Regions from separate parts of the Variovorax sp. H27-G14 genome, predicted to be linked through region 2. Evidence: predicted binding sites of a transcription regulator. Region 2 holds the regulator's gene; the other holds the start of a gene.

Region 1 (14,368 bases), on a different contig from region 2:
TCGATGCGCACGCTGTTCATCACCAGCGTGAGCTTGTCGCCGTTGTCCAGCGCAATGCCGAGCTTGCCGTTGGCAATGTCGCGCCGCGCGGCGCTGTGCTCGCGCCAGCCATCGGTGTGGAAGCGGCTGGCGTCGAGCAGGTAGTCGACCGCGCCCTGCGCACCGCTCAGTTGCAGCTGCTGCCGCCAGGTGCCGAAGCTGCCGCCCGCAAGCGAATACGACAGCCGTGGCGCGCCCTCGCCCGAGGCGGTGAAGGCCTGCACCACGCCACCCGACGAATTGCCATAGAGCGCGGAGAAGGGCCCGCGCAGCACCTCCACACGGTCCACCGAGCCGATGTCGATGTTCGATGTCTGCCCCTGCCCGTCGGGCAAGGTGGCCGGAATGCCGTCGACATACAACCGCACGCCGCGCACGCCGAAAGTGGAGCGCGCGCCAAAGCCGCGAATCGACAGCTGCAGGTCTTGCGCGTAGTTCAACCGGTTCTGCACCTGCAGCCCCGGCACCGCGCCCAGGCTCTCGGAGAGGTTGACCTGCAAACGGCCTTCGCGCATTTCGCTGCCATCGACGCGGTCGACCGAGCCGGGCACGTTGAACGGCGTGACCTCGCCGCGCGGGGTGGTGACAGTGATCTCGCGCAAGCGCGCATTGCCTGCTTCGCTATTGGTGTCGGCATCGGCCGGCGGCGCCGTTGGCGACTGCTGCGCCTGCACAACGAGCGGCGCGCCCAGCGCCAGAAGGCAGGCAACAGTGACGGGTGCGAGGTTCATCGCGCCGATTCTGCTTCGGCGCGCGGCCGCGGGTGTCGCGGTGGCGCGACGCCAAGGGAAAACTAGCGGGTGGGCGACTTTCGCCAGCCGAACCACGCGCACACGGCCACCGGAATGCCCAGCGTGAGCCACGCCAGCATGTCGCCCACCCCGCCGTCGCTGAACAGCGCGGAGATGAGCCCGACGACCGTCAACAGGCCCAGCACGATCGGCCAGCGCCACATGCGCCAGAAGCCCTGGTGTTCCTTCATGCCTGCACCTTCATGGCCGGTGCCGGCTCGGGTTGCACGGCGCCAGGAAGCGGTGCCGGTTCATGCGCCGCCGCCTTCGCCTTGCCCCCCGCGGGCGCGGCATTCCCCCGCTTCAGCCACAGGTACAACCCGCTGCCCAGCACGATGATGGTCGCGATGTCGAGCAGCGCCCACAAGATCTGCATCGGCATGCCGCCGTAGTCGCCGAAGTGCAGCGGCTGCGACACCAGCAGCGCCGTGAGGTACCAGGGCAGCTTGGGCGACGCGGTCACCTGCGCCGTCTTGGCATCGACCAGCACCGGCTGAAAGAGCTTGGAGGTGAAGGGCTCGCTGCCGCGCACGAAGAAGGTGGTGTGGTGCGGGCTGGAGAACGAGGTGCCGGGGAACGCGATGAACGACAGCTTCATGCCGGGCGCATGCTGCAGCGCGGCGTCCATCGAGCGCTGCACCGAGGCGCGCTCGCTCACCGCCACCACGGGCTCGTTCTTGTAGGGCGTGAGCAGCGCGCTGAGCTGGTCGTACTGCCAGTACTTGATGAGCAGGTCGGCCCAGGTGTTGATCATGCCGGTGGAGCCCACCACGAACAGCCACACCAGCGTGACCACGCCCAGCAGGTTGTGCAGGTCGAGCCACTTCAGGCGCGGACGCTTCTCGCGGCGCACCGTGCCGAAGTCGAGCTTGCGCATGAAGGGCGAGTACAGCACCACGCCCGAGACGATGGCCACCAGCAGCAGCAGGCCCATGAAGCCCAGGAACAGCTTGCCCGGCAGGCCCGCGAACAGGTCGACGTGCAGCTTGAACATCACGTACATGAAGCCCTCGTCGAACTTGGGCTGCGCAAGGATGGTGCCCGTGCGCGCATCGACCGCAATCGACTTGAAGTCGTCCGTGGGCGCCGGCGTGGGCGTGAGCGTGACGAACCACAGGCCGTCGTCGTCCTCGGGCTGCGAGGCGAACTGCACCACCCGGTCGGGGTGCTGCGCCTTGGCGATGTCGAGCACGCGGTCCAGGCTGATGCGCGGCGTGCCGGCCGGCATCTTGGGCGCCTCCACCTCGGTGCCCAGCAGGTGGCCGATCTCGTGGTGAAAGATGAGCGGCAGGCCCGTCAGGCACAGCAGCAGCATGAACACCGTGCACACGAGGCTGCTCCACTTGTGCACCCAGGCCCAGGTCTTTATTTTTCGGCTGTTCATTTCGTCGTGGGGGCTTCGGCTGTATGCCGTATTTTAGAAACGGTAGGTGGCGCTGGCCACCACGCTGCGGCGCGCACCGTACCAGCAGTCGCCACGCGACAGGCAGGTGCTGAAGTAGGTCTTGTCGGTGGCGTTGTTGATGTTCAGCGCATAGCGCCACTTGGCCGACTCGTAGGCCAGCATCAGGTCGAGCAGGGTCACGGCGGGCACGCGCGGGCCGGCGCTGGTGCCGTCCACGTCCGTGAAGCCGCTCATGGAGCGCACGCCGACACCGGCCGAAAAGCCCGTCACGCCGGCAATGGCAAAGCGGTACTTGCCCCACACCGACACCTGGTCGCGCGGCTGCTCGGTGAGCTTGGCGTCGACGTTGATGTGGGTGTAGTTGGCAATCAGGTCGAGGTCGCGCGCCAGCGTGGTCTTGAGCTCCAGCTCCACGCCCTTGTTCTTCGTGGCGTCGACCTGGCGGCCGTAGTTCGGGTTGGTGCTGTCGGAGACGATGCGGTTCTTTTCCTTCAGCGAGAACACCGAGGCGGTGAAGCTGGTGGCCGAGCCCGCGGGCTGGTACTTGACGCCGGCCTCCACCTGCTCGCCGCGCAAGGGCTTGAACAGGTTGCCCTCTACGTTGGTGCCCGCCTGCGGCGTGAACGACTCGGTGTAGCTCAGGTACGGCGACCAGCCCGAGGGCAGCGTGTACATCACGCCCAGCCGGCGCGAGGTGGCGCTGGTGGTCTGCGAGTCGCTGCCCGCCGCGCCGGAGGTGCTGCGGTCGTAGCGCAGGCCGGCCACAAAGATCCAGTTGTCCAGCTTCATCTGGTCCTGCACATAGACACCGGCATTGCGCTGGGTGGTGCGGGGCTGCCGCGCCAGGTCGGTCACCGGCACGTAGCCGATGCCGTACACCGGGGCGTAGGCGTCGATGGTGCTGTACGCGGAGCCTTGAATCTGGTCTTGCCGCTGGCGCGAATACTCCGCGCCCACCAGCAGCGTGTGACGCACGCGGCCGGTGTCGAAGTGGCCTTCGACGTGGTTGTCCACGCCAGTCATGCCGGTCCAGGTCAGCGACTTGGAGTTGATGCGGCCCAGCAGGCGCTGGCCGGCCGGGTCCAGGCCCCAGCCGCCGCGCAGCGAGAAGAAGTCCGCGTAGTGGTAGTGCGAGTCGTTGTACGTGCGCGACATGCGCAGGTTCTGGCGGAACGTCCAGTCGTCGTTGAAGCGGTGTTCGAACTGCCAGCCGAAGGTCTTGCGCTCGGTGTCGTAGCCGTCGCCCGGCTCGCCGATGAAGCGGCTGGACGGCAGCGGGCCGTTGACGTTCGGCAGGATCGTGCCCTGCCACGGCAGGAACTGCGCGGTGCTGCCGGTCTTGTCCTTCTGCCAAAGCGCCTGCAGCGTCAGCGAGGTGGCGGCATTGGGGCGCCAGGTGAGCGACGGCATCAGGAGCGAGCGGTCGTCGGGCACGTAGTCGACCTGCGTGTCGGCCTTGCGCTGCAGCGCCACCAGCCGGTACGACCATTCGCCGTCCGCGGTCAGCGGGCCGGTGAGGTCGGCCTGCACCTGCTTGCGGCCGAAGGAGCCCAGCTGCACGCCCACCTCGCGGTAGGCCTGCTGCTGCGGCCGCTTGCTGACCATGTTGACCACGCCACCCGCGGTGCCCGCGCCGAACAGCATGCCGGCCGGCCCGCGCAGCACCTCCAGGCGCTCCAGCGTGTAGGGGTCGGGCCGCGCGGTGGCGGTGTAGTAGCCGGCGGAATACGTCTGCAGGCCGTCGAGGTACACGGACGGGTCGCTGCCGCGCACCGAGAAGCCGTCGGAGCGCGAGTCCAGCCCGTAGGCGTCGGAGCGCACGCCGGCGGCGTACGTGAGCGCGTCCTGCAGGTTGGTGGCACCCTGGTCGACCATCTGGTCGCGGGTGACCACCGTCACCGATTGCGGCGTTTCCGACAGCGGCGTGTCGGTCTTGGTGGCCGTCACCGCATTTTTCGCGCGGTAGCCGATGACCTGCGAGGTGGCCGTTTCGACCTCGGCGTTGGCGTCCACCCGAACTTCAGGCAGCGAACCGGCGTTGGCCGTCTGGGCCAGCACCTGATGCTGTGCGTAGATTGCCAGGCACCCGACCAGCACCGATGCGGCCTTGCGCCGCGCCACAAACTTCTTCATGCGTAAACAACCTCAAATACTATTAAGAACTATTCTCATTGTAGGCAGATGAAGTGACGGGTTTGCCCAATTTCCAAGCGTCGGGAAGGGCGTTGCGTTGTGAAATTACGTCTGTTTTTCGAGGCGAAGCGGCTACGATGCCGCCCGCACGCCCCGTGCGTTGGCCGCCTTCATGTTCAAGCTCATTGCCCTTTTGTTTCCCGCGCTGCGTGGCCCGGCGCTGCGCCTGATGGCCCGTGCGGCGGCATCCACGGCGGCATCCACGGCAGCAGTCGCGGCGGTGTTGGCGCTGACCGCCTGCGCCGGCCTGCCGCCGCGCATGCCGGAGCCGCCCACGCTGGCCATTGCGGCCTCCCCGGCCACCGAACTCGGCCGCGCCGCGCTCAGCCTGAACACGCCGCCCGACGGGCTGTCCAGCATGCGGCCGCTGATCGAGGCCTCCTACGCGCTCGACGCGCGCCTGGAGCTGATGCGGCGCGCCAAGTCGTCGCTCGACATCCAGACCTACCAGCTCGGCAACGACAAGACCGGCCGCCTGCTGCTGCGCGAAATGCGCAATGCCGCGCGCCGCGGCGTGCGCGTGCGGCTGCTGCTCGACGACTTCTACACCGCCGGCATGGACCCCCTGCTGCTCGGCCTGGCCGCCGAGCCCAACGCCGAGGTGCGCCTGTTCAACCCGTTCGTGAATGCGCGCGACCATGCGTCGGGCCGATGGCTGGAGTTCTTCACCGACTTCCGCCGGCTCAACCACCGCATGCACAACAAGCTGTTCGTGGCCGACGGCGCCATGGTCATCGCGGGCGGCCGCAACCTGGCCGACGAGTACTTCCTGCGCAGCGAGAGCGCGAACTTCATCGACTTCGAGCTGCTCATGGCCGGCCCGGTGGTGCCCGAGTCGGCCGCAATCTTCGACACCTACTGGAACAGCGACGTGGTCTACCCGCTGCGGCGCGTGGCCAGCACCAGCCGCACGCCGGAGAAACTGAAGGCCGACTTCGAAGAAGCCACCTCCCCCGCCCACGCCCCGCCGCCCGATCCACTTCCCATTACCGACCTGCTGGGCGACCTGCCGCTGGGCGCGCAGCTGGCCAACGTGGCCGAGCTGAAGTGGATGCGTGCCGAGGCCAACGCCACCGCCGACAGCCCCAACAAGGCGCTGGGCGTCATGACGCAGCCCACCCAGTCGCTGGCGCAGCGCTTTCACGAGATGCTGGCCACCGCGCAGTCGAACGTGGTGGTGATCTCGCCTTACTTCATTCCGGGCGACGAGGGCATGGAGCGCATCCGCCTGGGGCGCGAGCACGGCGTGAACATCACCGTCATCACCAATTCGCTGGCCGACAGCGACGAGCCGCTGTGAACATCAACTACAACCGCTACCGCGTGGACATGCTCAAGCTGGGCGTGAACCTGTACGAGGTGAGCACCCAGCAGCTGCGGCGCAGCGGCCAGTTCCGCGACCTGCTCAAGAAGGCGCGCGGCCGGCTGCACGCCAAGCTGGCGCTGGTGGACCGCCAGTGGGTGCTGCTCGGCTCCATGAACCTCGACCCGCGCTCCGCCCTGCTGAACACCGAGTTCGGCGTGCGCGTGCGCAGCTTCGACCTGACGCAGGCGCTGCTGTTCGCCTACCAGCTGGACGACATAGAGGGCGTGTACCGCGTCACGCTCAAGCCCGACGGGCAGAACGTGCAGTGGGTGGGCACCGGCGACGTCACCAACGAGGTGCTCGACAGCGAGCCCGACTCCAGCATGCTCACGCGGCTGCAGCTGCTGCTGTTCTCTTGGTTCGTGCCGACCGACCAGCTTTGACGCTGTCAGCGCATCGCGTGTCTCGCTAGGACAAGCGCGACGCCTCCCACAGCAGCTTGATGCCGAGCAGCAGCGTGAAGACCAGGAACGCGGTCTTCATGCGCTTCGGGTCTGCCACGCGCGCCACCCACGCGCCCAGCAGGCCGCCCGCCGCGCAACCGACGAACAGCGGAACGCCCAGCCGAAAGTCGATGCTGCCGCTGGAGACGAAGGTCAGCACCGACGAGCCGACCGCCAGCAGGTTGATGCGGGTCATGGCGAGAGCGCTCTCGCGGAACGTGAGGCCGTAGCAGCGCATCAGCGCAAGGATCAGGAAGGTGCCGAAGCCGGCACCGAAGAACCCCGAGTACATGCACAGCCCGAAGATCACCGCCACGCCCACCGGCGCGGGCGGCAGGCGGGCCTGCGCGTTGCGCGCGCGCTGCGAGAAGTCGGTGCGGTGCGTGGCCCAGAGAATCACGATCATCAACAGCGCGACCGCCACCTTGAGCACCCGGTCGGCCACGCCGACCACCAGCAACGACCCCGACACCGAGCCCACCACCGCCAGCGGCCAGGTCACCCAGGGCAGCCTGACGGGCTCGGCCGCATCGGCGCCGGCTGCATCGGCCCCAGCTGCGCGGTGCGCCAGCGCCCCGGTCACGAAGGAGCCGAGCAGCGCGAACTTGATGGTGGCGATGCTCTGCGCGCCCGAATGCCCCATGAGCAGCAGCAGCGGAACGCCCGCCGTGGCACCGCCGCCGATGGTGACCGCCACCGCGCCGATGAACAGGCCCAGCCCGGGCAGCAGCAGCGTGCTCAGCATGGCCTGCCCACACCCGCCAGGCGGTTGGCCGCCGGGTGGCCCAGGGCGCGCAGCAGCGTGGCGCAGCGCACGGCCACGCCGTGGCGGGCCTGCTGAAAGTACTTGTTCTGGGGCGTCTCGTCGACGTCGGCATCGAGCTCGTCGGTACGCGGCAGGCAATGCATGACGATGAGGTTGGCCGAGCCGCGCGACAGAAGCCCGCGATGCAACCGGCATTTCTGCAATTGGCGCGCATACGCCGCCGGATCGGTGAAATTCTCCTGCTGCACGCGCACCACGTACACCATGTCGGCATGGCCGATCATTTGTTCCATCGACGGGTATTCGCGCGGCGCCACGCCGTTCAATTCGCCCAGCGCCGGCGGAAATGCGCTGCCTTCTTCGGCCTCGATCGGCGCGTCGACCACGTGAAGCCGCACATTGTCGAACTTGCGCAGACCCGCAATCAGCGATTTGGCGGCGCGCGAATACCGAATGCCGCCCGCAATGCCGATCTGCAGGCCGTCGATTGCGCCGAAATGCTCGCGCAGCGTGTACAGGTCGATCAAGGTCTGCGTGGGATGCTGCATGCGGCCCTCGCCGGCGTTGATCAGCGGCACGCGAATCGTGGGCTTGATCTGCTGCATGACGCGGTCGTGCGGATGGCGCGCCACCACGGCGTCGCAATAGAAGCCGGCCATGCGCGTGGTGTCCAGCAGGCTCTCGCCCGTGTCCAGCCGGGTGTTGCGCGCGTCGGGAACGCTCAGCACCTGCGCGCCCAGGCGATGCGCCGCCGCCTCGAAGCTCCAGCGGGTGCGCGTGCTGGGCTCGAAGAAAAGCATGCCCACCACCTTGCCGGCCAGCGCCCGGCGAAAGTCGTCGGGTGAGCGCCTTATGCGGTCGACGATCGAAAAAATATGTTCGATGTCGCCCCGGGAAAGATCCTCGATGGAAATAAGGTCAGGCATGCAATGCTCCCTGTTTTTTAATTGATTCGACCTGGAAAAAATCAGGGGGCTTCGCTGCTCAATTGACAAACTTAATTGACAATTGTTTTTCAATTCATTCAATTGCTTTTTCTATTTTCCCAGCCCCGCGCCATTCTCGTATTCTCAAATGCATAGAAATAGCCAAGCCTCGTTATGCAACCCATAAAAAACAATTTGGCTTCGCCGATCAATTTCGAGCAATTGCGCACTTTTTCACTGGTGCTCGAATTGGGTAGTTTTTCAGCCGCCGCGCAACGGCTGGGGCTGACGCAGCCGGCCGTCAGCGTGCAGGTGAAGCAACTCGAAAGACGCCTCGGTGTCCGGTTGATCGAACGGGTCGGCCGCCGCGTCGGCCCCACGCCGGCGGGCGCGGACCTGATGGCCGAGCTGCCGCACGTGACCGCGGCGCTGTCCAACGCCATCAATGCCGCCACCTTCCATTCGGCGGGCGTGGCCGGCCGGGTGCGGCTGGGCACCGGCGGCACCAGCTGCCTGTATCTGCTGCCGCCGGCGCTGCGCGACCTGCGCGCGCGCTATCCGCTGCTCAACATCATCGTGAGCACCGGCAACACAGAGGGCTACGTGCGGCGCGTGGAAGACAACACGGTCGACGCCGCGGTGGTCACGCTGCCAGTGAGTTCGCGCGCGCTGGCGGTCACGCCGATCCTGCGCGACGACTTCGTGGCCATCTGCCGGCGCGGCAGCACCGACTGGCCCGCCGAGGTTACGGCGCCCATGCTGGGCGCGCTGCCGCTGGTCAAGTTTGTGTCGGAAGCCAGCGCGCGCAGCCTGGTGGACGACTGGCTGCGGCGCGGCGGATGCACGTCGCCGCCGGTGATGGAGTTCGACAGCGTCGAGGCCATCAAGGCCATGGTGGCGGCCGGCCTGGGCGTGGCGGTGCTGCCCCGGATGGCGGTCACGGGCCAGGGGCACCACCCGGAGCTCGACCTGTGCGCGCTGCAGCCGCCGCTGCACCGCACGCTGGCGCTGGTCACCCGCAACGACAAGCCGGTGAGCAAGGGCCTGCGTCAGGTGATCGACGCCGTCGTCGCGGCGGGGCAGGCCTTCGAGGCGGCGGCTAGCGCGCGTCCAGCAGCCTGAGCGTGTGCGCCAGCACCTGGGTGCCGGCGGCCACCTGCGCCTTGCTGGCCCACTCTTCCTGGCAGTGGCTGCGCCCGTCCAGGCAGGGGATGAAGATCATGCCCATCGGTCCGGTGGACGCGACATGCATCGCGTCGTGGCCGGCGCCGCTGGGCAGTGCGCGGTGCGCCAGCGCCAGGCCGTCGGCAGCCCGGGCCACGGCCTGCATGACGACGTCGTCGCACCGCGTGGGCGGCGTGCGCGTCAGCGGCGCGGCGCTGCAGGTCACGCGCAGCCGCTGAAAGTCGTCATGGCAAAGGGCCATCACGCGCTCGGGAAACCCGTCGAGCACCGACTGCGCATTGCTGCGCACCTCCAGCACCATGTCGACCCGGCCGGGCACGGCGTTGGGCACATTGGGGCTCATCGAGAGGCGCCCGATGGTCGCCACCACGTAGTGCGGCTGGCCGTCCATGGCGCTGGCCTCGCGGTGCACCGTGTCGATGAGCCGGGCCGCGCCCACCAGGGCGTCGCGGCGGATGTCCATGGGGGTGGTGCCGGCGTGGTCGGGCTGGCCGGTCACCGTGAACGCGACGCGGCGGATGCCCACGATGTCGGTGACCACGCCGATCGGCAGGCCCTCGCGCTCCAGCACCGGCCCCTGCTCGATGTGCAGTTCCACGAAGGCGGCGATGCCGCCAGGGCCGCGGGCCGCGCTGCCCAGGTCGTCGGGCCGTGCGCCGATGCGCCGCATGGCTTGAGCAAGGCTTTCGCCGGCCTCGTTGCAGGAGGCCAGCATGGCCGCGTCCAGCGTGCCGGCGAAGGCCCGGCTGCCCACGCAGGAAATGCCGTAGTCGCTGGGCTCTTCCGACAGAAAGTCGATCACTTCCAGCGGATGCCGCAGCAAGACGCCGCCTTCGTGGAGCGACTGCGCCACCTCCAGCCCTGCCAGCACGCCCAGGATGCCGTCGAAACGGCCGCCGCCCACCACGGTGTCGCAATGCGAGCCGGTGACCAGCGGGGCCAGCCCGGGCTCGGTGCCCTGGCGGCGCCCGGTCAGGTTGCCGGCGGCGTCGGTGTGAACAGTGAGCCCGGCTTGCGCGAACTCGCCACGCAGCCAGTCGCGGGCGCGGTCGAATTCGGGGGAGAAGGCGCGGCGCGTCCAGGGAAGGTCGGGGCGGGTGAACGAGGCGAGGGTTTCGAGGCGCTGCCAGAGGCGGTCGGGCTGGATGGGGAGGGCTTGATGCATCCGCGGATGGTGACTTGCCTCGCGGCTTTCATGAAGAGGGTGCGGGTGATGCGAGCCATAAGGCCTTGTTTTGTTTGGCCCGCCGGCAGCTGTTTGCCGAATGGCGGCAAGCCCCTGCCCTTGAAACGTCATCGAATGCCCTTATCATTAGCACTCGCTGCCGACGAGTGCTAACAGCCACTTGCCGCCAGTCGAATGGGTGCCAGGCCCTGTCCGGCGCCCGACCACAAACCCGTTTCTTATCCATATTCAGGAGATGCAATGAAACTTCGTCCTTTGGCCGATCGCGTGATCGTCAAGCGTGTTGACAGCGAAACCAAGACCGCCTCCGGCATCGTCATCCCCGACGCAGCCGCTGAAAAGCCCGATCAAGGCGAAGTCCTGGCCGTCGGCCCGGGCAAGCGCACCGACAAGGGCGAACTGACCGCACTGACCGTCAAGGTCGGCGATCGCGTCCTGTTCGGCAAGTACAGCGGCCAGACCGTCAAGGTCGACGGTGACGAATTGCTCGTCATGAAGGAAGACGACCTGTTCGCAGTCGTCGAGAAGTAATTCATTCATCCCATTCGGAGTAAATACACATGGCAGCAAAAGACGTAGTCTTCGGCGGTGAAGCCCGCGCACGCATGGTCGAGGGTGTCAACATCCTGGCCAACGCAGTCAAGGTCACCCTGGGCCCCAAGGGTCGCAACGTGGTGCTCGAACGCTCGTTCGGCGCCCCCACCGTGACCAAGGACGGCGTGTCGGTCGCCAAGGAAATCGAACTCAAGGACAAGCTGCAGAACATGGGCGCCCAGCTCGTGAAGGAAGTGGCTTCCAAGACTTCGGACAACGCCGGTGACGGCACCACCACCGCGACCGTGCTGGCACAAGCCATCGTTCGCGAAGGTTTCAAGCTGGTGGCTGCCGGCATGAACCCGATGGACCTGAAGCGCGGCATCGACAAGGCTGTGACGGCCCTGGTCGCCGAGCTGAAGAAGGCTTCCAAGCCCACCACCACCTCCAAGGAAATCGCGCAAGTCGGCTCCATCTCGGCCAACAGCGACGAAACCATCGGCAAGCTCATCGCTGACGCGATGGACAAGGTCGGCAAGGAAGGCGTGATCACCGTGGAAGACGGCAAGTCGCTGGACAGCGAACTCGACGTCGTCGAAGGCATGCAGTTCGACCGCGGCTACCTGTCGCCCTACTTCATCAACAACCCCGAGAAGCAATCGGCGCTGTTGGACAACCCCTTCGTGCTGCTGTTCGACAAGAAGATCAGCAACATCCGTGACCTGCTGCCGGTGCTGGAGCAAGTTGCCAAGGCTGGCCGTCCGCTGCTGATCATTGCCGAAGAAGTCGAAGGCGAAGCCCTGGCTACCTTGGTCGTGAACACGATCCGCGGCATCCTGAAGGTTGTGGCTGTCAAGGCGCCTGGCTTCGGCGACCGCCGCAAGGCCATGCTGGAAGACATCGCCATCCTGACGGGCGGCAAGGTCATCGCTGAAGAAGTGGGCCTGACGCTCGAAAAGGTGACGCTGGCCGACCTGGGTCAAGCCAAGCGCATCGAAGTGGGCAAGGAAAACACGATCATCATCGACGGCGCCGGTGCCGCTGGCGACATCGAAGCCCGCGTGAAGCAAGTGCGCGTGCAGATCGAAGAAGCCACGAGCGACTACGACCGTGAAAAGCTGCAAGAGCGCGTGGCCAAGCTGGCCGGCGGTGTTGCAGTGATCAAGGTTGGCGCCGCCACCGAAGTCGAAATGAAGGAAAAGAAGGCCCGCGTCGAAGATGCACTGCACGCTACCCGCGCTGCCGTGGAAGAAGGCGTTGTGGCTGGCGGCGGCGTGGCTCTGCTGCGTGCCAAGCAAGCTGTGGGCAACTCGATCAAGGGCGACAACGCCGATCAAGAAGCCGGCATCAAGCTGGTGCTCAAGGCCATCGAAGCGCCCCTGCGCGAAATCGTGAACAACGCCGGCGGCGAAGCTTCGGTGGTGGTGAACGCTGTGTTGGCCGGTTCGGGCAACTACGGCTTCAACGCTGCGAACGACACGTACGGCGACATGCTCGAACTGGGCATTCTGGACCCGACGAAGGTCACCCGCACCGCACTGCAGAACGCCGCTTCGGTGTCCTCGCTGCTGCTGACGACCGAAGCCATGATTGCTGACGCACCCAAGGACGAGTCCGGCGCCGGCGGCGGCATGCCTGACATGGGTGGCATGGGCGGCATGGGCGGCATGGGCATGTAATTTCGCTCGCCCCCAGGGGGATTTGGCTCGCCCCCAGGCTGCGCGGCACTTCGTGTCCGCTACGCCAACCCCCTACCGGGGGCAACACCTGCGGCCCGGCAAAGCCGGTTCCGCGGTGTTTCGCGAAAGTAAAAAACCCGTCTTGCGACGGGTTTTTTTATGGGCGCTCGAAATGCGACGTCTATGGGAATTGATTGGCAAGCGCCGCATAGAGCGCTTGAAATCGCACATGGCGCGCCGCATGCACGCCAGCCCCATCGCCCGAAGGCAACAGTTGCTGCTTCACCGGTGGCAGCGTGCACACCTGCGCCACATCTCCCCCATCGGCCAGCCACGCCAGCCGCGCCGCGCCCAGCGCTCCGCCTGTCTCGCTGCCCGCATACAGCGTGAGCGTCACGCCGAAGATGTCGGCCAGCAGTTGCCCCCACCACACGCTGCGCGCACCGCCGCCCACCAGCGCCATTTCGCGCAGCGGCATGTCAGCGGGCAGGCGCAAGGTGTCGAAGCCGTCGCGCAAGCCGAAGCTCACGCCCTCGACCACCGCATAGGCGATCTCGGCCGGCCCGTGCGCGTGCGTCAACCCGAACAGCACGCCCTGCGCATTGGGGTTGTTGTGCGGTGAACGTTCGCCCGACAGGTACGGCAGAAACAGCGGGCAGCGCGCGCGATCCGCCGGCGACACCGAGGCCGCCGCTTCGAGCAAGGCTGCTTCATCGGCGAACCTGAAAGTCTTGGCCGCCCAGCTCACCGCGCTCGCGGCCGAGAGCATCACCGACATCTGGTGCCAGCGCTTCGGCAGCGCATGGCAGAAGGCATGCATCGCCTGCGCCGGGTTCGGCAGAAAGCGGTCGGTGGACACGAACACCACGCCCGACGTGCCCAGCGACACAAAGCCCTGCCCCGGCTCGACCAGCCCCATGCCGACCGCGCTGGCGGCGTTGTCGCCGGCACCGCCTGCAATCAGCACGTCGTTGCCCAAGCCCCAGCGCACGGCCAGTTCGGGCTTGAGCTGTGCGGAGACCTCGCTGCCTTCGACCAGGCGCGGCATGTGCGCGCGCGTGAGGCCGGTGGCCGCCAGCAGTTCGTCGGACCAGTCGCGTGCGCCCACGTCGAGCCACAGGGTGCCCGCCGCGTCGGACATCTCGCTGACCGCCTCGCCGCTGAGCATGAAGCGCAGCCAGTCCTTGGGCAGCAGCACGCGCGCCGTGCGCTTGAAGATGTCAGGCTCGTGCTCGCGCACCCACAGCAGCTTGGGCGCGGTGAACCCGGGCATCGCCAGGTTGCCCGAGATCTCGCCCAGGCGCGGCACGGCGCGCGCGAGCGCCTCGCACTGCGGGCCGCTGCGGCCGTCGTTCCAGAGGATGGCCGGGCGCAGCACCTCACCCTCTGCGTCGAGCAGCGTGGCGCCATGCATCTGGCCCGACAGGCCGATTGCGCGCACCGCGGCAAGCGCTTCAGGGTGCGACTGGCCGAGCGCTTGCATCACATGCTCGAGCGCCTGCCACCACTGCTGCGGCGCCTGCTCCGACCACAGCGGTTGCGGCCTTTCGACCGTGAGCGGCGCGCGGGCCACGGCCACGATGCGGTGGTCGTCGGCGAGCAACAGCGCCTTGAGCTCGGACGTGCCGAGGTCGAGTCCCAGGTACAAGATGAACTCCCTGCTTTTCTACGAAGGAATGCCCGAGCCGAAACGGGTGTCGGCCTGGCGTCGGAACTCGCTCGGCGTCATGCCCTTGATTTCAAGGAAGCGCCGGTTGAAATTGGCCACGTTGTTGAAGCCCACCTGGTAGCAGATGTCGGTCACGTAGTGGTCGGTCTGCATCAGCAGATGGCAGGCGCTGTTGATGCGCACACG
Region 2 (14,368 bases):
CCGAAGACTGTGGCGTCGGCCAACGCCTGCGGCACAAGGACAGCGAACGTTTCTTCGCGGTCGAGTGGGCGGACGAACCCACGCGCTCCTTCGAAACCGGCGTGGTCATCACGGTGCGCAACGACAAGGGCGTGCTGGCACGTGTCGCGGCCACGCTGGCGGATGCCGAGGCCGACATCACGCATGTGGAAATGGCCGACGAAACACCGCAAGACTCGACCGACCTGCGCTTCGTGATCGCTGTGCGCGACCGCGCCCATCTGGATGCGGTGCTGCGCGCTGCCCGCCGGACCTCTTCGGTGCTGACCGCCTCCCGGACGGTGCCCGCGCCCTGACGCGTTCAGCCTCTAGGTTGGTGCGGGGCGCGGTGTGGGATAGCTCACCGACAGAATCTCGACTTCGTGCGCGCCACCCGGCGTCACGAGCTTCACAACATCGCCTTCGCGCGACTTGAGCAGTGCCCGAGCGATCGGGGAAATCCAGCTGACCTCGGCCTTCGCGCTTTCTGCCTCGTCGATGCCGAGAATCGTGACGCTGCGCTCGTCGCCCGTTTCGTCGACATAGCGAACTGTGGCGCCAAAAAAGATCTGGTCGCGACCGTGGTGCACCGACGGGTCGGTGATTTCAGCGATCTCCAGGCGCTTGGTGAGAAAGCGGATGCGCCTGTCGATTTCGCGCAGGCGCTTCTTGCCGTAGAGGTAATCGCCATTTTCGGAGCGGTCGCCGTTCTTGGCGGCCCAGTGCACCGTTTCGACGATCTTCGGGCGCTCTTCGTCCATCAGTTGCAGCAGCTCGTCGCGCAGCCGCGCGTAGCCGTCGGGGGTGATGTAGTTCTTGCTGCCCGCGGGGAGTGGAGGCAACGCGCCGTCGGCGCCGTCGTCATCCCCATCGGAATCCGTTTCCTTGGTGAATGCCTTGCTCAACGCAAAATCCTCCAAAAAAAGAAAAAGGCCCGCAACTTTCGTTGCGGGCCTTTTATGTAGTGGTGCGGCTGGCAGGAATTGAACCCACGACCCCTTGGTTCGTAGCCAAGTACTCTATCCAACTGAGCTACAGCCGCACAGCTTGCAATTATAGCCCGCTTTTTTCGGCCATTTAAATTTAACTGGCCGAATGCAGGCGGATGACTCACGAAAGACCAAAAGAAAAATGCCCGGGAGACGAATCTTCCGGGCATCTTCAATGTTGGTGCGGCTGGCAGGAATTGAACCCACGACCCCTTGGTTCGTAGCCAAGTACTCTATCCAACTGAGCTACAGCCGCTGAGCCTTCGATTATATCCCGTTTCAAGCAGCATCCCCAAAGCGATGCAAAAAACTTGATTCGGCATGAAGCAGTGGTAGGCCGTGATGGGCTTGAACCATCGACCAACGGATTATGAGTCCGCTGCTCTAACCAACTGAGCTAACGGCCCACGCGGCACGATTCTATTCGCGACGCGCAGCCTACTTGCGATGACTCAGCGCGTTGCCCACCAACCGCGACGTGATGTCGACGATCTGGATCATGCGTTCATAGGGCATGCGCGTCGGGCCGATCACGCCCAGCGTACCCACCACCTGCCCGTCGACCTCGTAGTTCGCGCTGACGATGGAGAGCTCCTCGAAGGGCACCACCTGGCTTTCGCCGCCGATGAAGATGCGCACGCCCTCCGCCTTGCTCGACACGTCGAGCAGCCGCATGAGCTGGGCCTTCTGCTCGAACAACTCGAAGGCGCGGCGCAGCTGGCCCATGTCGCTGGAGAAGTCGCTGACCGCGAGCAGGTTGCGCTCGCCGGAAATCACAACGTCGTCTTCCTGCGCCTCTGTCAGCACGTCGGAGCTGGCCTGCACCGCAGCCTGCATCAGCGCGGCAATTTCGCCGCGCAGCGTCTCTATTTCAGACTGCAGCTTGTCGCGCACCTGCTCGATGGTCAGGCCCGCATAGTTCGCATTGATGTAGTTGGAGGCTTCGACCAGTTGCGACTGCGAATAGTCGGCCTCCGGAAAAATCACCCGGTTCTGCACGTCGCCGTCGGGCGCCACGATGATCACCAGCAGGCGCTTGTCGGACAGCCGCAGAAACTCGATCTGCTTGAACACCGACGCACGCCGCGGCGCCATCACCACACCCACGAACTGCGACATGTTCGACAGCAGGTTGGCGGCGTTGGCAATCACCTTCTGGGGCTGGTCGGGCGGCAGGCTCGGCGTGGTCATGTGCTCGCGCTGGGCGGTCAGCATGGTGTCGACGAACAGCCGGTAGCCGCGGTGGGTGGGAATGCGGCCGGCCGAGGTGTGCGGGCTGGCAATGAGCCCCAGTGCCTCGAGGTCGGACATGACGTTGCGGATGGTCGCGGGAGACAGGTCGAGCCCCGGGGCGCGAGACAACGTGCGTGACCCGACGGGTTGCCCGTCGGCGATGTAGCGCTCGACGAGCGTCTTGAGCAGCAACTTGGCACGGTCGTCCAGCATTGCAAGATTTTAGTGTTGTAATTTGTGAAATATGACCTCTCGCTTTCGTCACGTCGCCCTGATCGGCAAATACCAGGCTTCCGGCGCCAGAGCGCAGGCGGATGCACGCGACGGTGCAATGGAAGGCATTGGCGCCTTTCTGGAGTCGCAGGGCTGCACGGTGTTCGTCGAACGCTCCACCTGCAAAGAGGACGAGGAAGACGAAGGTGCCCCCGCCCATCCGCGCTATGAGGCCCTGTCGGTCGAAGAAATCGGCCAGCGCTGCGACCTCGGCCTGGTGGTCGGCGGCGACGGCACCATGCTGGGCATTGGCCGGCAGCTCGCCAGCTACGGCATTCCGCTGATCGGCATCAACCGAGGCCGGCTCGGTTTCATCACCGACATTCCGCTCGACAACTACCAGGCCACGCTCATTCCCATGCTGGCCGGTGAGTACGAGGAAGACCACCGCAGCCTCATTCATGCGCGCGTCATGCGAGACGGTGTCTCGGTGTTCGACGCACTCGCCATGAACGACGTGGTGGTCAACCGCGGCGCCACCTCCGGCATGGTCGAGCTGCGCGTGTCGGTGGGCCGCCACTTTGTGGCCAACCAGCGTGCCGACGGCCTGATCATTGCCACGCCCACCGGCTCGACCGCGTATGCGCTGTCGGCCGGCGGGCCGTTGCTTCATCCGGCGGTGCCGGGCTGGGTGCTGGTGCCGATCGCGCCGCACACGCTGTCCAACCGCCCGGTGCTGCTGCCCGATGCCGACGAGATCGTCATCGAGCTGGTGGGCGGGCGCGACGCCAGCGCCAATTTCGACATGCAGTCGCTGGCCTCGCTCGCAATCGGCGATCGCGTGGTGGTGCGCCGCTCCGACTTTCGCGTGCGCTTTCTGCATCCGCGCGGCTGGAGCTATTTCGACACGCTGCGCAAAAAACTCCATTGGAACGAAGGGGGCTCCTGACATGGCGCTGAGACGCATCGCACTGCGCGACTTCGTGATCGTGCGATCACTCGAACTCGACCTGTCCGGCGGCTTCACGGTCTTGACCGGTGAAACCGGCGCGGGCAAATCCATACTGATCGACGCACTGCAACTGGCACTGGGCAACCGCGCCGACGCAGGCGCGGTGCGCGAAGGCGCCGAGCGGCTCGACGTGAGCGCCGAGTTCGACGCCGACGCGGCCCTGGCCCCGTGGCTCGACGAAGGCGGCTTCGAAGCCGGCGACGCCCTGCTGCTGCGCCGCACCGTCGACCTGCAAGGCCGCAGCCGCGGCTGGATCAACGGCAGCCCCGCCACCGCCACGCAGTTGCGTGAACTGGGCGACCACCTGCTCGACATCCACGGCCAGCACGCCTGGCAAAGCCTGACGCGGCCCGAGGCCGTGCGCGGCCTGCTCGACGCCTATGCAGGCGTGCGCACCGATGCGCTCGATGCTGCCTGGCACGGCTGGCGACAAGCGCTCTCTTCGCTCGAACGCGCGCGTTCCGCACAAGACTCGCTGCAGCGCGAGCGCGAACGGCTGCAGTGGCAGATCTCCGAAGTCGCCAAGCTCGCACCGGGCGTGGACGAATGGGAAGAGCTGTCCGCCAACCACTCGCGCATCTCCAATGCGCAAGCCTTGATCGACGCGGCGCACGGCGCCAGCCAGGCGCTGGAAGACGACGACAACGGCGCCCTTGCCGCCCTCACCCGCGCGGCCACGCTGCTGCAGAACTGCGAGCACATCGAACCGGAGTTTCGCAACCTGGGCGAGGTGCTGGCCTCTTGCGTGGCACAGGCCTCCGACGCGGCGCATTCGCTGCACGGCTATCTGCGCGACACCGATGCCGATCCACGCGGCCTAGCCGACCTGGACGAACGCATGGGCCTGTGGATGTCGCTCGCGCGCCGCTACAAGCGCACGCCGACCGACCTGCCGGCATTGCTGGCCGGCTGGCAGGCCGAGCTGCAGGCGCTCGACGCGCAAAGCGACCTCGAAGCCCTGGAGCGCGCGGAAGAAGCCGCGCAGCAGGTCTACATGAAGGAGGCCAAGTCGCTCGGCAAGCTGCGCAAGCAGGCAGCGCCGCGCCTCGGGCAAGCCGTCACGCAAGCCATGCAGGGCCTGGGCATGCAGGGCGGGCGCTTCGAGGTCGAGCTGCAGCCGCTGGCGCAACCCGGCCGCGCCGGGCTGGAAGAAGTGGCCTTCCTGGTGGCGGGCCACACCGGCAGCACGCCGCGCGCCATCGGCAAAGTCGCCTCAGGCGGCGAGCTGTCGCGCATTGCGCTGGCCATTGCCGTCACCACCAGCCAACTGGGCGCCGCGCAGACGCTGATCTTCGACGAGGTCGACGCTGGTGTGGGCGGTGCAGTTGCGGAAACGGTCGGCCGCCTCATGAAGCAGCTCGGCCGCGACCGGCAAGTGCTCGCCGTGACCCACCTGCCCCAGGTGGCCGCCTGCGCCGACCATCACCTCGTGGTTGCCAAGCGCCAGACGGCGGCCAGCGGCAAGGACGGTCCGCGCACCGAAAGCGGCGTGTCGCGCCTGGACGACGACAGCCGCGCCAAGGAAATCGCGCGCATGCTGGGCGGCGAAAAGGTCTCGCAGACCTCGCTGGCCCACGCACGCGAAATGCTCGGCCACAAGACCTCGGCAACCGCCTCATGAACCTCGATCTTGTGCTCATCACGGGCATGTCGGGGTCCGGCAAATCGGTGGCCCTGCATGCGCTGGAAGACGCGGGCTACTACTGCGTCGACAACCTGCCGCCCGAGCTGCTGACGGCGTTCATCGCCTTGCAGCACGAGCAGCAGACGCCGCGCGTGGCCATTGCCATGGACGTGCGCACCGGCGTGTCGCTGCCGATCGTTCCGCAGCAGCTCGAGGCGTTGCGGCGCGACGGTGGCATCTCTCTGCGTTCGCTGTTTCTCGACGCAACCACCGACGCCCTGCTGCGCCGCTATTCGGAAACCCGGCGCCGCCACCCGCTGTCGCGGCAGGAAGGCCGCACCGACGTGCCCGAGCAGCACCGGGTGCTGATGCAGGCCATTGAGCTGGAGCGCGAGCTGCTGGCCGACCTGCGCGACGGCGCCGACGTGATCGACACCAGCCTGATTCGCCCGGCGCAGTTGCAGAGCTACATCAAGTCATTGATCTCGGCGCCGCAGAACGCGTTGACGCTGGTATTCGAGTCTTTCGCGTTCAAGCGCGGCGTGCCGCTCGATGCAGACTATGTGTTCGACGTACGCATGCTGCCCAACCCGCACTACGTGCCCGCGTTGCGCCCGCTCACGGGCCGCGACGAGCCGGTGATCGAATGGCTGCGCGAGCACGACGACGTGGCGCGCATGTACGACGACATCGAGCAGTTTCTGTCGCACTGGCTTGATGCGCTGGCGCGCGACCACCGCAGCTATGTGACGGTGGCGATCGGTTGCACCGGCGGGCAGCACCGCTCGGTGTTTCTGGTCGAGCAGCTGGCGCGTTCTTTCGGGGCGCGCTGGGGCGCGCTCAAGCGGCACCGCGAACTCGACGCGAACTGACGCGCGGGGTTCGCGGGGTTCGCACGGTTCAGGCCTCGCTGCCTTCCAGCAGCTTGCGCATCGGCGCCGGCAAACCCAGTTGACGCCATTCCTGCGCCGCAACCCAGCGCGCGCCCTCGCCTTGCGGCTGGCCGCCCTGGAGCTGCATGGGGTGCAGGTGCAGGTCCTTGTGGGTCAGCACATGCATGAAGGCCGGCAGGTCCTGAACACCGCCTTGTGCAGCGGCAGGCAAGGCGGCCAGCAGTTCTTCACGGCTGTCGAACACGGGCAGGCAATACAGCCCCGCCCAGATGCCCTTGGCCGGGCGCTTCTCCAGCCAGACACGTCCCTGCGAATCGCGCGCCAGCAGCACCCAGAGCGACTGGGCGCTGCGCTTGAGCTTGCGGGTCTTCACGGGATAGCGCTCGGGCGCACCCTCGCGCAACGCAATGCAACTCTTCTCGACCGGGCAGAGCATGCAGCTGGGCTTGCGTGGCAGGCACACGGTGGCGCCCAGGTCCATCAGCCCCTGGGTGTAGTGCGCAATGGCTTCGCGCTGCTCGGCCGGCGGCAGCAACTGCGTCGCCAGATCCCAGAGCGCGCGCTCTTGCGCCGTCGACGACATGTCGCCCGCAAAGCCGAGCACGCGCGTCAGCACGCGCTTGACGTTGCCGTCGAGGATGGCCACGCGCTCGCCGAAGCAGAAGGCGGCAATCGCGGCAGCGGTCGAGCGGCCGATGCCGGGCAGGGTCACGAGGTCGGTGGCAGTGCGAGGAAACTCGCCGCCGAAGCGCGCGACCACGTCCTGCGCGCAGCGGTGCATGTTGCGCGCCCGGCTGTAGTAGCCCAGGCCGCTCCACAGGCCGAACACCTCGTCTTCGGTGCCGGCGGCCAGCGCCTTCACGTCCGGAAAACGCTCGAGAAAACGCGCGAAATAACCGAGCACGGTGGAGACCTGCGTCTGCTGCAGCATCACTTCGGACAGCCACACGCGGTACGGGTCGCGCGTGTTCTGCCACGGCAACTGGCTGCGCCCGTGGCTGCGCTGCCAGGCCACGATCTGCGCGGCGAAATCGGGAGGCAGTGGCGGGGCTGCAGCCGCCACCACGGCGGAACGTTCAGGCCGCACGCAGTGCGCCGGCAGCAACCGGTACCTCAGCCGCGCCCGAGGGCGTTGGCTGCGGCGCAATCAGCGACGTGAATTCGCGCAGGCGCACATGCAGCTCGGCCATGTCGCGCTCCTGCGCGGCCAGCTCGACCAGCCGCTCGTCCAGGTTGCCCGCCGCGCTTTGAATGCGCTCGATGGCCTCGATGCGCTTGCTGAAGTTGCGCCGACGCTCCTTGAGCTGTGCGTCGATCTGCGCGCTCGCACCTTTGCTCCAGCGCTCCACCTCGGTCATGGCGGCTTCGTTGACCAGGCGCAGCCGGCTGGCCAGCGCGCGCACCAGCTTGTCGCAGAAGTCGGCCTGCGCCAGCTTCAGCAGGTTGCCCACGCCCAGGTAGTGGATGTGGCTGCGCTCGATCTGGCTGAGCTCCTGCTCGAAGCCGGTGAGGTCGGGCTCGGCCGGCGCCTGCAGCGTGAAGCCCTGCTCTGCGTTGAGCTGGCGGAAGGTGGCGTGCAGCATCGACTGGATCTCGGCCGTGGTCGCCTGCACTTCGCGCAGGTTGTTGCGCAGCGAGTCGAAGGTCTCGGCGTACACCTTGCGCACGTTGAGCTTGATGCCGGGGCGCTTGAGCGCGGCCGACAGCCGCACCATGTCGGCCTTGAGCGCGGTGCGCCCGAGCACGGCATACACCTCGCGCAGCAGCTTGCCCTGCACCGAGCGCAGCGCCAGGATGCGGGTGTTGCTGCCCTCGAACTCGGCATGCTCCTGGTCGATTCGCGCACGCATGTGGCGAATCACGGAAACGTTCTTGCCGCGCAGCCCCTGCAGCTCGAGCGCCTGCTCGGACAGGTCGCGCTGGCGCACCTTGAGGATGCGCTCGGCCTCGGCGCGCAGCGCGGTCATGCCCGCGTCGACAGCCAGGCGCAGCATGGTCTCGCGCTTGCCGAGCACGCCTTCGCCCAGCAGTGCTTCGAGCGCCGGCAGGCGGCTGGCCTGCAGCAGTTGCGCGTCGCACTGGATCTTCGCCTGCAGCCCCTTCTGCGCGGACACGGGCAGCACCTGCGCGAGCGGCACTTCGAGCAGCCGCGCCGCGCCTTCGCGCTGGCGTTCGATCTGCTGCTCGATCTGTGCGGGCGTGCTCAGCGTGTCCCACATGGTGTCGATCTTGTTGAGCACCACGAAGCGCGTGTCGCTGCCTTCGTCTTCGGTGATCAGGTGTTCGCGCCAGATCGACAGGTCGGAGCGCGTGACGCCGGTCTCCGCGCCCAGGATGAACACCACGGCATGCGCTTGCGGAATCAGGCTCACCGTGAGCTCGGGCTCGGCGCCAATCGCGTTCAGGCCGGGGGTGTCCAGAATGACCAGCCCCTGCTCCAGCAGCGGGTGCGGCATGTTCAGCACGGCGTGGCGCCAGCGCGGAATTTCGACGCGGCCTTCGCTGTCCTGCACCGGGTTGTCGTCGGGCGTGTCGTCGTTCCAGAAGCCCAGCGCGCGTGCTTCTTCCTTGCTGACCCAGCGCACCTCGGCCACCTTGCCCATGGCCTGGGCGAGCTGCTCCGCGTTGCCGACATCGATGGCGATCTCGGTCCAGCGGGTGGGCTTTTCACGCCAGTGGGCCAGCGAGTGCGGCTCCAGACGGGTTTCGATGGGCAGCAGCCGCAGCTTGGGCGCCAGCGCGGCGTCATAGCCCAGCTCGGTCGGGCACATCGTGGTGCGCCCGGCGCTTGCCGGCATGATGCGCCGCCCGTAGCCGGCAAAGAAGATGGCGTTGATCAGCTCCGACTTGCCACGAGAGAACTCGGCCACGAAGGCGACCATGACCTTGCTGGTACGAATCTGCGTTTCAAGCCCGCGCAGCCGCTCGGCCACGGACTGGTCGAGCAGCTCGTTCTCCGTCAGCCAGCGGGACAGCCACTGCAGCCGGCGAGCGAAATTGCTTCGCCACGCGCCGTGCTGATCGAGTTGTTGGTTGAAAGAGCGGCTCAAGGGAAATTTGTAAGTAATAGCTTACAAATATAGCATCGGGAGGCCCGCAACAACCGTTTCGCGGGTATTCCGTTCACGGTGTTGGCCGCGACCCACGCTTACGCCTACTTCTGGCACTGGGGACAGTAATAGGTGGAGCGCTGCCCCTGGCGCAACAGCCGGATTGGCGTTGCGCAAACCCGACACGGCTCGCCGGCACGGCCGTACACCGTGGCCTCTAGCTGGAAGTAGCCGCTCTTGCCGTCCACGTTGGAAAAGTCGCGCAGCGTGCTGCCGCCCTTCTCCACTGCGCGCGCCAAAATCTCGCGCACGGCCGCATGCAGCTTGGCCGCGCGCGGCCGGCTGATGCGCGCCGCCGACAGCGTCGGGCGAATGCCCGCCTGAAACAGCGCTTCCGACGCATAGATGTTGCCCACGCCCACCACCACGTCGCCCGCCAGCAGCACCTGCTTGACGGCGCTCTTGCGCTTCTTCAGGCCGGCATGGAACGCGTCGAGGTCGAAGGCATCGCCCAGCGGCTCCATGCCCAGGCCGCCGAGCAGCTTGATGGCCCAGGGCGCGTCTTCGTGATCGACATAGACCACGGCGCCAAAGCGGCGCGGGTCGTTCAGCCGCAGCGTGCCGCGGTCTGTCACCAGGTCGAAGTGATCGTGCGTGCCGGGCGGCGGCAATGCCAGGTCGAAGCGCAGGCTGCCCGACATGCCCAGGTGCAGCAGCAGGATGCCCCGGTCGAGGTCGATCAGCAGGTACTTGCCGCGGCGGCGCACCTGCAGCACCTGGCGCCCGACCAGCGCCTCGGGCAGCACCATGAGCGCCCAGCGCAGCGGCTTGCCGATGCGCACCGCGTCGATGCGCGCGCCGGCAATGCGGTCGGCAAAACCGCGCCGGGTGACTTCGACTTCGGGTAATTCGGGCATGAAAAGTAAATCTCCTGCAAACACCCGCGGCGGCGAAGCCCCCGCGTGGCGCTCGTTCAAAAGCCTGGATTATTATGGTCAGATGAATCTTTCGCCCCGCCGACACCGCCTTGCGGCGGCCGCGTCTCTTGCCTTGCTGGCTTGTGCCGCGCACGCACAAACCTCCGATCCCGCAGCCCCCACCAGCCCCGCGCCGGTCATCGAGCGGTCCGCGCCGCCCAAGCCCGCGGCCAGGCCCCGGGTGGCAGCAGCCAAGCCGGCAAGCGAGCCCGACGCACTGGCGCAGCCCTCGGCGCTCACCGCCGACCTGTTCTACGAAATTCTGATGGGCGAGCTGACCACCCGCACCGGCGACCCCGGCTCGGGATACGCGCTGGTGCTCGATGCCGCCCGCCGGCTGCGCGACGGCAAGCTGTTTCAGCGCGCGGTCGAGATCGCCCTGCAGTCGCGCTCCGGCGACGCCGCGCTCGCCGCGGCCCAGGCCTGGCAGGAAGCGCTGCCGACCTCGCGCGATGCACGGCGCATCGAGCTGCAGATCCTCATTGCGCTGAACCGCATCAGCGAAACGGTCGAGCCGTTGCGCGCCGAAGTGGCGGCCACGTCGCAGATCGAGCGTCCGTTGCTGATGGCCGTGATTGCGCGCAACTACTCGCGCGCCGCGGACAAGAAACTCGCCGCCTCGGTGGTCGAGCAGGCCCTGGTCGACGAACTCAAGAGCCCCACCACCGGCGGCCTGGCGTGGGCCACGGTCGGTCGGCTGCGGCTGAACGCGGGTGACGCTTCAGGCGCGCTGGAAGCCGCGCGCAAGGGCCAGGAGGTCGATCCGGCTTCCGACGCACCGGCTGCGCTGGCGCTCGAATTGATCGACCCCGGCCAGCCGCTGGCCGAGCCGATCGTCACGCGATTCCTCAACAACAACCCCAAGGCCTCCCCCGACCTGCGCGTGGCCTACGCGCGCGTGCTGGTGGAGAACCGCCGCTTCAACGACGCCAGCACGCAATTGCAGGCCGTCACCACCTCGCGGCCCGACCTTGCCGAGCCGTGGCTGCTGCTCGGCAGCCTGCAGATGCAGGCCAAGCAGGACGCGGCGGCCGAGGCCTCCATCAAGCGCTTCATCGAACTGTCGGGCAGCCAGGCCAACAAGGACACGGATGCCGCCGACCGCAAGCGCAGCGTGGCGCAGGCGTACTTTGCGCTGTCGCAGCTGGCGGAACGGCGCAAGGACTACGCCGCCGCCGAGCGCTGGCTCTCGCGCGTGGACGGTGCCGACGAAATGGTGGCGGCGCAAACCCGCCGCGCCGCCTTGTTGGCCCGCCAGGGCAAGCTGCCGCAGGCGCGCGAGGTCATTCGCAACCTGCCGGAGCGCACCGCGGAAGACAAGAAGCAGAAGTTTCTGGCCGAAGTGCAGCTGCTGCGCGACGCAAAGCAATACCAGGCGGCCTACGACATGCTCGCCCAGGCCTCCGCGGCGTCGCCGAACGACAGCGACCTCGTCTATGACCAGGCCATGGTCGCCGAGAAGCTCAATCGCCTGGACGACATGGAGCGCCTGCTGCGCCGGCTGATCGAGCTCAAGCCCGAAAGCCAGAACGCGTACAACGCCCTGGGCTATTCGTTCGCCGATCGCAAGATCCGCCTGGACGAAGCACGCACGCTCATTCAAAAGGCCGTGCAGCTGGCGCCGGAAGATCCGTTCATTGCCGACAGCCTGGGCTGGGTCGAGTTCCGGCTCGGCAACACCGACGAAGCCATTCGCGTGCTGGAAGCCGCCTACAAGACGCGCCCCGATCCCGAGATTGGCGCGCACTTCGGCGAAGTGCTCTGGAGCGTTGGCCAGAAGGACCGCGCGGTAACGATCTGGAAAGAAGCGTTGCTGAGCGACGCCGAGAACGAGACCCTGCAGGAAACGCTCAAGCGCCTGCGGGTCAAGCCGTAGCATGGCGCGGGCAGGGGCGCTGGTGCCAGCGCCGGCAGTGGTCGACCACGGGCGCCGCACCCTTCTGGCAGCAGGTGGCGCAGCGCTTCTCTTGATGGCGGGTTGTGCCCAGCTGTCAGGCGGCTCGTCCACACCGAAGACATCGGACAGCTGGAGCGGGCGCATGTCGCTGCGCATCGAGAGCGAACCGGTGCAGACCTTTGCCGCGCTGTTCGAGCTTCGCGGGTCCGCCGAAACTGGCGACCTCACGCTCACCACGCCGATCGGCAGCACGCTGGCCCAGCTGCATTGGGCACCCGGCGAGGCCCTGCTGAAAGACGGCAGCCGCACGCGGCGCTTCGATTCGGTCGACGCGCTGATCGAGGCGGCCACCGGTGCCGCCATTCCAGTGGGCGCATTGTTTGGTTGGCTCGAGGGCCGCAACGACCCCGTGGCCGGCTGGAAGCCCGACCTGGGGCAGCTCGGCAACGGGCGCCTGCAGGCCCTGCGCGAATCGCCGAGCCCGCGCGCGGACCTGCGCATCGTGTTCGAGCGGTCATGAAGGCCATCTACGACCTTCCCGCGCCAGCCAAGCTCAACCTCTTCCTTCACATCAACGGCAGGCGCGACGACGGCTACCACCTGCTGCAGTCGGTCTTCATGCTGATCGACTGGTGCGACACGCTGCACGTCGAACTGCGGCGCGACGGGCAACTGAGCCGCGAAGACCTGACGACCGCGCTTCCGGCGGACGACCTTGTCCTTCGCGCTGCCAGAGCCCTTCAAATGCATGCGGCGCCCGGCCAGGGCGCGCACATCGGTGTGGCCAAGCATGTGCCGGCGCAAGCGGGCATGGGCGGCGGATCTTCTGACGCGGCCACTTGCCTGCTCGCGCTCAATCGGCTCTGGGGACTGAATCTTTCACTGTCGCGCCTGGCTCACATCGGGCTGAAGCTTGGCGCCGACGTGCCTTTTTTTCTGGGTGGACACAATGCGTGGGTCGAGGGCGTGGGAGAGCAACTGACTGCGGTTACACTGCCCTCCGCGCTTTTCGCGGTGGCCAAGCCCCCCGAAGGACTCGATACCGGATTAATTTTTTCAGCAACAGATCTTGAACGTTCAACTCCTGTTGCTATAATCACAGGCTTTGCTGCAGAGAGCGAATCGCTCGAAGCCACAAACCTGAAAAGCTCGGTTCTGAGTGACTCGGTTTTCGACTTCGGCCACAACGATCTGCAGCCGGTTGCCCAGCGACTTTGCCCCGCGGTCACCGACGCCATCGAATGGCTCGGCGCCCAAGGACTGAAGGCACGGATGACCGGATCAGGAAGCGCGGTGTTCGCAAGAATGCCGCAAGCGCCGCAAGAAGCGGAACTGCTGAATGCCCCCAAGGGCTGGCAGGTTCGTCAATGCAGCAACCTGGAAGTTCATCCACTGTGTGGATGGGCAAACTGAAGATAGTCGAACGGTTCATTCGGTTCGACGCGACATATATCGGTTGATGGTGAAAACCATCGACCCGTGTAGGGGAGTCGCCAAGCTGGTTAAGGCACTGGATTTTGATTCCAGCATGCAAAGGTTCGAATCCTTTCTCCCCTGCCAAATCTTCAAAGACTGCGGCCCAACGGCCGCAGTCTGCATTTGCAGCCCACCCGCTGCAATAATCGGCGGCTTACCGGCCGCCACGCATCACCAACCTTTTGGCGGCTTCCTCAGCCAATTCGCTCAGCCGGGACGCGCTCATGCAGGCTAATCACCCTGACTTCATGGTTTTCACCGGCAACGCCAACCCTGGCCTTGCAGCGGAAATCGCGCACAACCTCGGCACCTCGCTGGGTGCTGCTCGCGTCGGTCGCTTCTCGGACGGAGAAGTCACCGTCGAGATCAACCAGAATGTGCGGGCGCGCGATGTGTTCGTGGTGCAGTCGACCTGCGCTCCGACCAACGAAAACCTGATGGAACTGCTGATCATGGTCGACGCGCTCAAGCGCGCTTCGGCCGAACGCATCAGCGCCGTGATCCCCTACTTCGGCTATGCCCGCCAGGACCGCCGCCCGCGCTCCAGCCGCGTGCCGATCTCGGCCAAGGTGGTGGCCAACCTGCTGGAAACCGTCGGCGTCGAGCGCGTGCTCACGATGGACTTGCACGCCGACCAGATCCAGGGCTTCTTCGACATTCCGGTCGACAACATCTACGCCTCGCCCGTGCTGCTGGGCGACCTGCGCGCCAAGAACTACGAAGACCTGATCGTGGTCTCGCCCGATGTGGGCGGCGTGGTTCGTGCCCGTGCGCTGGCCAAGCAACTGAACTGCGACCTCGCCATCATCGACAAGCGCCGCCCGAAGGCCAACGTCAGCGAAGTCATGAACGTGATCGGCGAGATCGACGGGCGCAACTGCGTGATCATGGACGACATGATCGACACCGCAGGCACGCTGGTCAAAGCGGCCGAAGTGCTGAAGGAGCGCGGCGCCAAGAGCGTCTACGCCTATTGCACGCACCCG

Evidence for each region. Region 2 encodes HrcA, which represses chaperone genes, less so after heat shock. Its sites were predicted from a motif close to TTAGCACTCNNNNNNNNNGAGTGCTAA; they were not measured.
Region 1: the regulator HrcA is predicted to act here: its motif matches at 10,427-10,453, upstream of groES (co-chaperone GroES).

What each region holds. Positions count from the first base shown of each region.
Region 1 is NZ_JAYLVN010000001.1:833,186-847,553, forward strand. Features, by position in the region: gene VLK31_RS03915 (TonB-dependent receptor domain-containing protein) at 1-770, opposite strand, end outside; gene VLK31_RS03920 (hypothetical protein) at 833-1,021, opposite strand; gene VLK31_RS03925 (PepSY-associated TM helix domain-containing protein) at 1,018-2,214, opposite strand; gene VLK31_RS03930 (TonB-dependent siderophore receptor) at 2,248-4,368, opposite strand; partial or broken gene VLK31_RS03935 (hypothetical protein) at 4,838-4,918, shown strand; gene VLK31_RS03940 (phospholipase D-like domain-containing protein) at 5,080-6,177, shown strand; gene VLK31_RS03945 (sulfite exporter TauE/SafE family protein) at 6,203-6,982, opposite strand; gene pyrB (aspartate carbamoyltransferase) at 6,976-7,929, opposite strand; gene VLK31_RS03955 (LysR family transcriptional regulator) at 8,104-9,051, shown strand; gene VLK31_RS03960 (Zn-dependent hydrolase) at 9,029-10,279, opposite strand; gene groES (co-chaperone GroES) at 10,541-10,831, shown strand; gene groL (chaperonin GroEL) at 10,861-12,513, shown strand; gene xylB (xylulokinase) at 12,695-14,161, opposite strand; gene VLK31_RS03980 (AraC family transcriptional regulator) at 14,180-14,368, opposite strand, start outside.
Region 2 is NZ_JAYLVN010000019.1:74,019-88,386, reverse strand. Features, by position in the region: gene VLK31_RS29785 (RelA/SpoT family protein) at 1-335, shown strand, start outside; gene greB (transcription elongation factor GreB) at 348-923, opposite strand; tRNA gene VLK31_RS29775 (tRNA-Arg) at 984-1,060, opposite strand; tRNA gene VLK31_RS29770 (tRNA-Arg) at 1,187-1,263, opposite strand; tRNA gene VLK31_RS29765 (tRNA-Ile) at 1,338-1,414, opposite strand; gene hrcA (heat-inducible transcriptional repressor HrcA) at 1,446-2,453, opposite strand; gene VLK31_RS29755 (NAD kinase) at 2,485-3,402, shown strand; gene recN (DNA repair protein RecN) at 3,404-5,086, shown strand; gene rapZ (RNase adapter RapZ) at 5,083-5,961, shown strand; gene mutY (A/G-specific adenine glycosylase) at 5,990-7,024, opposite strand; gene VLK31_RS29735 (dynamin family protein) at 7,059-9,032, opposite strand; gene mutM (bifunctional DNA-formamidopyrimidine glycosylase/DNA-(apurinic or apyrimidinic site) lyase) at 9,137-9,949, opposite strand; gene VLK31_RS29725 (tetratricopeptide repeat protein) at 10,032-11,885, shown strand; gene VLK31_RS29720 (lipoprotein insertase outer membrane protein LolB) at 12,049-12,426, shown strand; gene ispE (4-(cytidine 5'-diphospho)-2-C-methyl-D-erythritol kinase) at 12,423-13,319, shown strand; tRNA gene VLK31_RS29710 (tRNA-Gln) at 13,390-13,466, shown strand; gene VLK31_RS29705 (ribose-phosphate pyrophosphokinase) at 13,607-14,368, shown strand, end outside.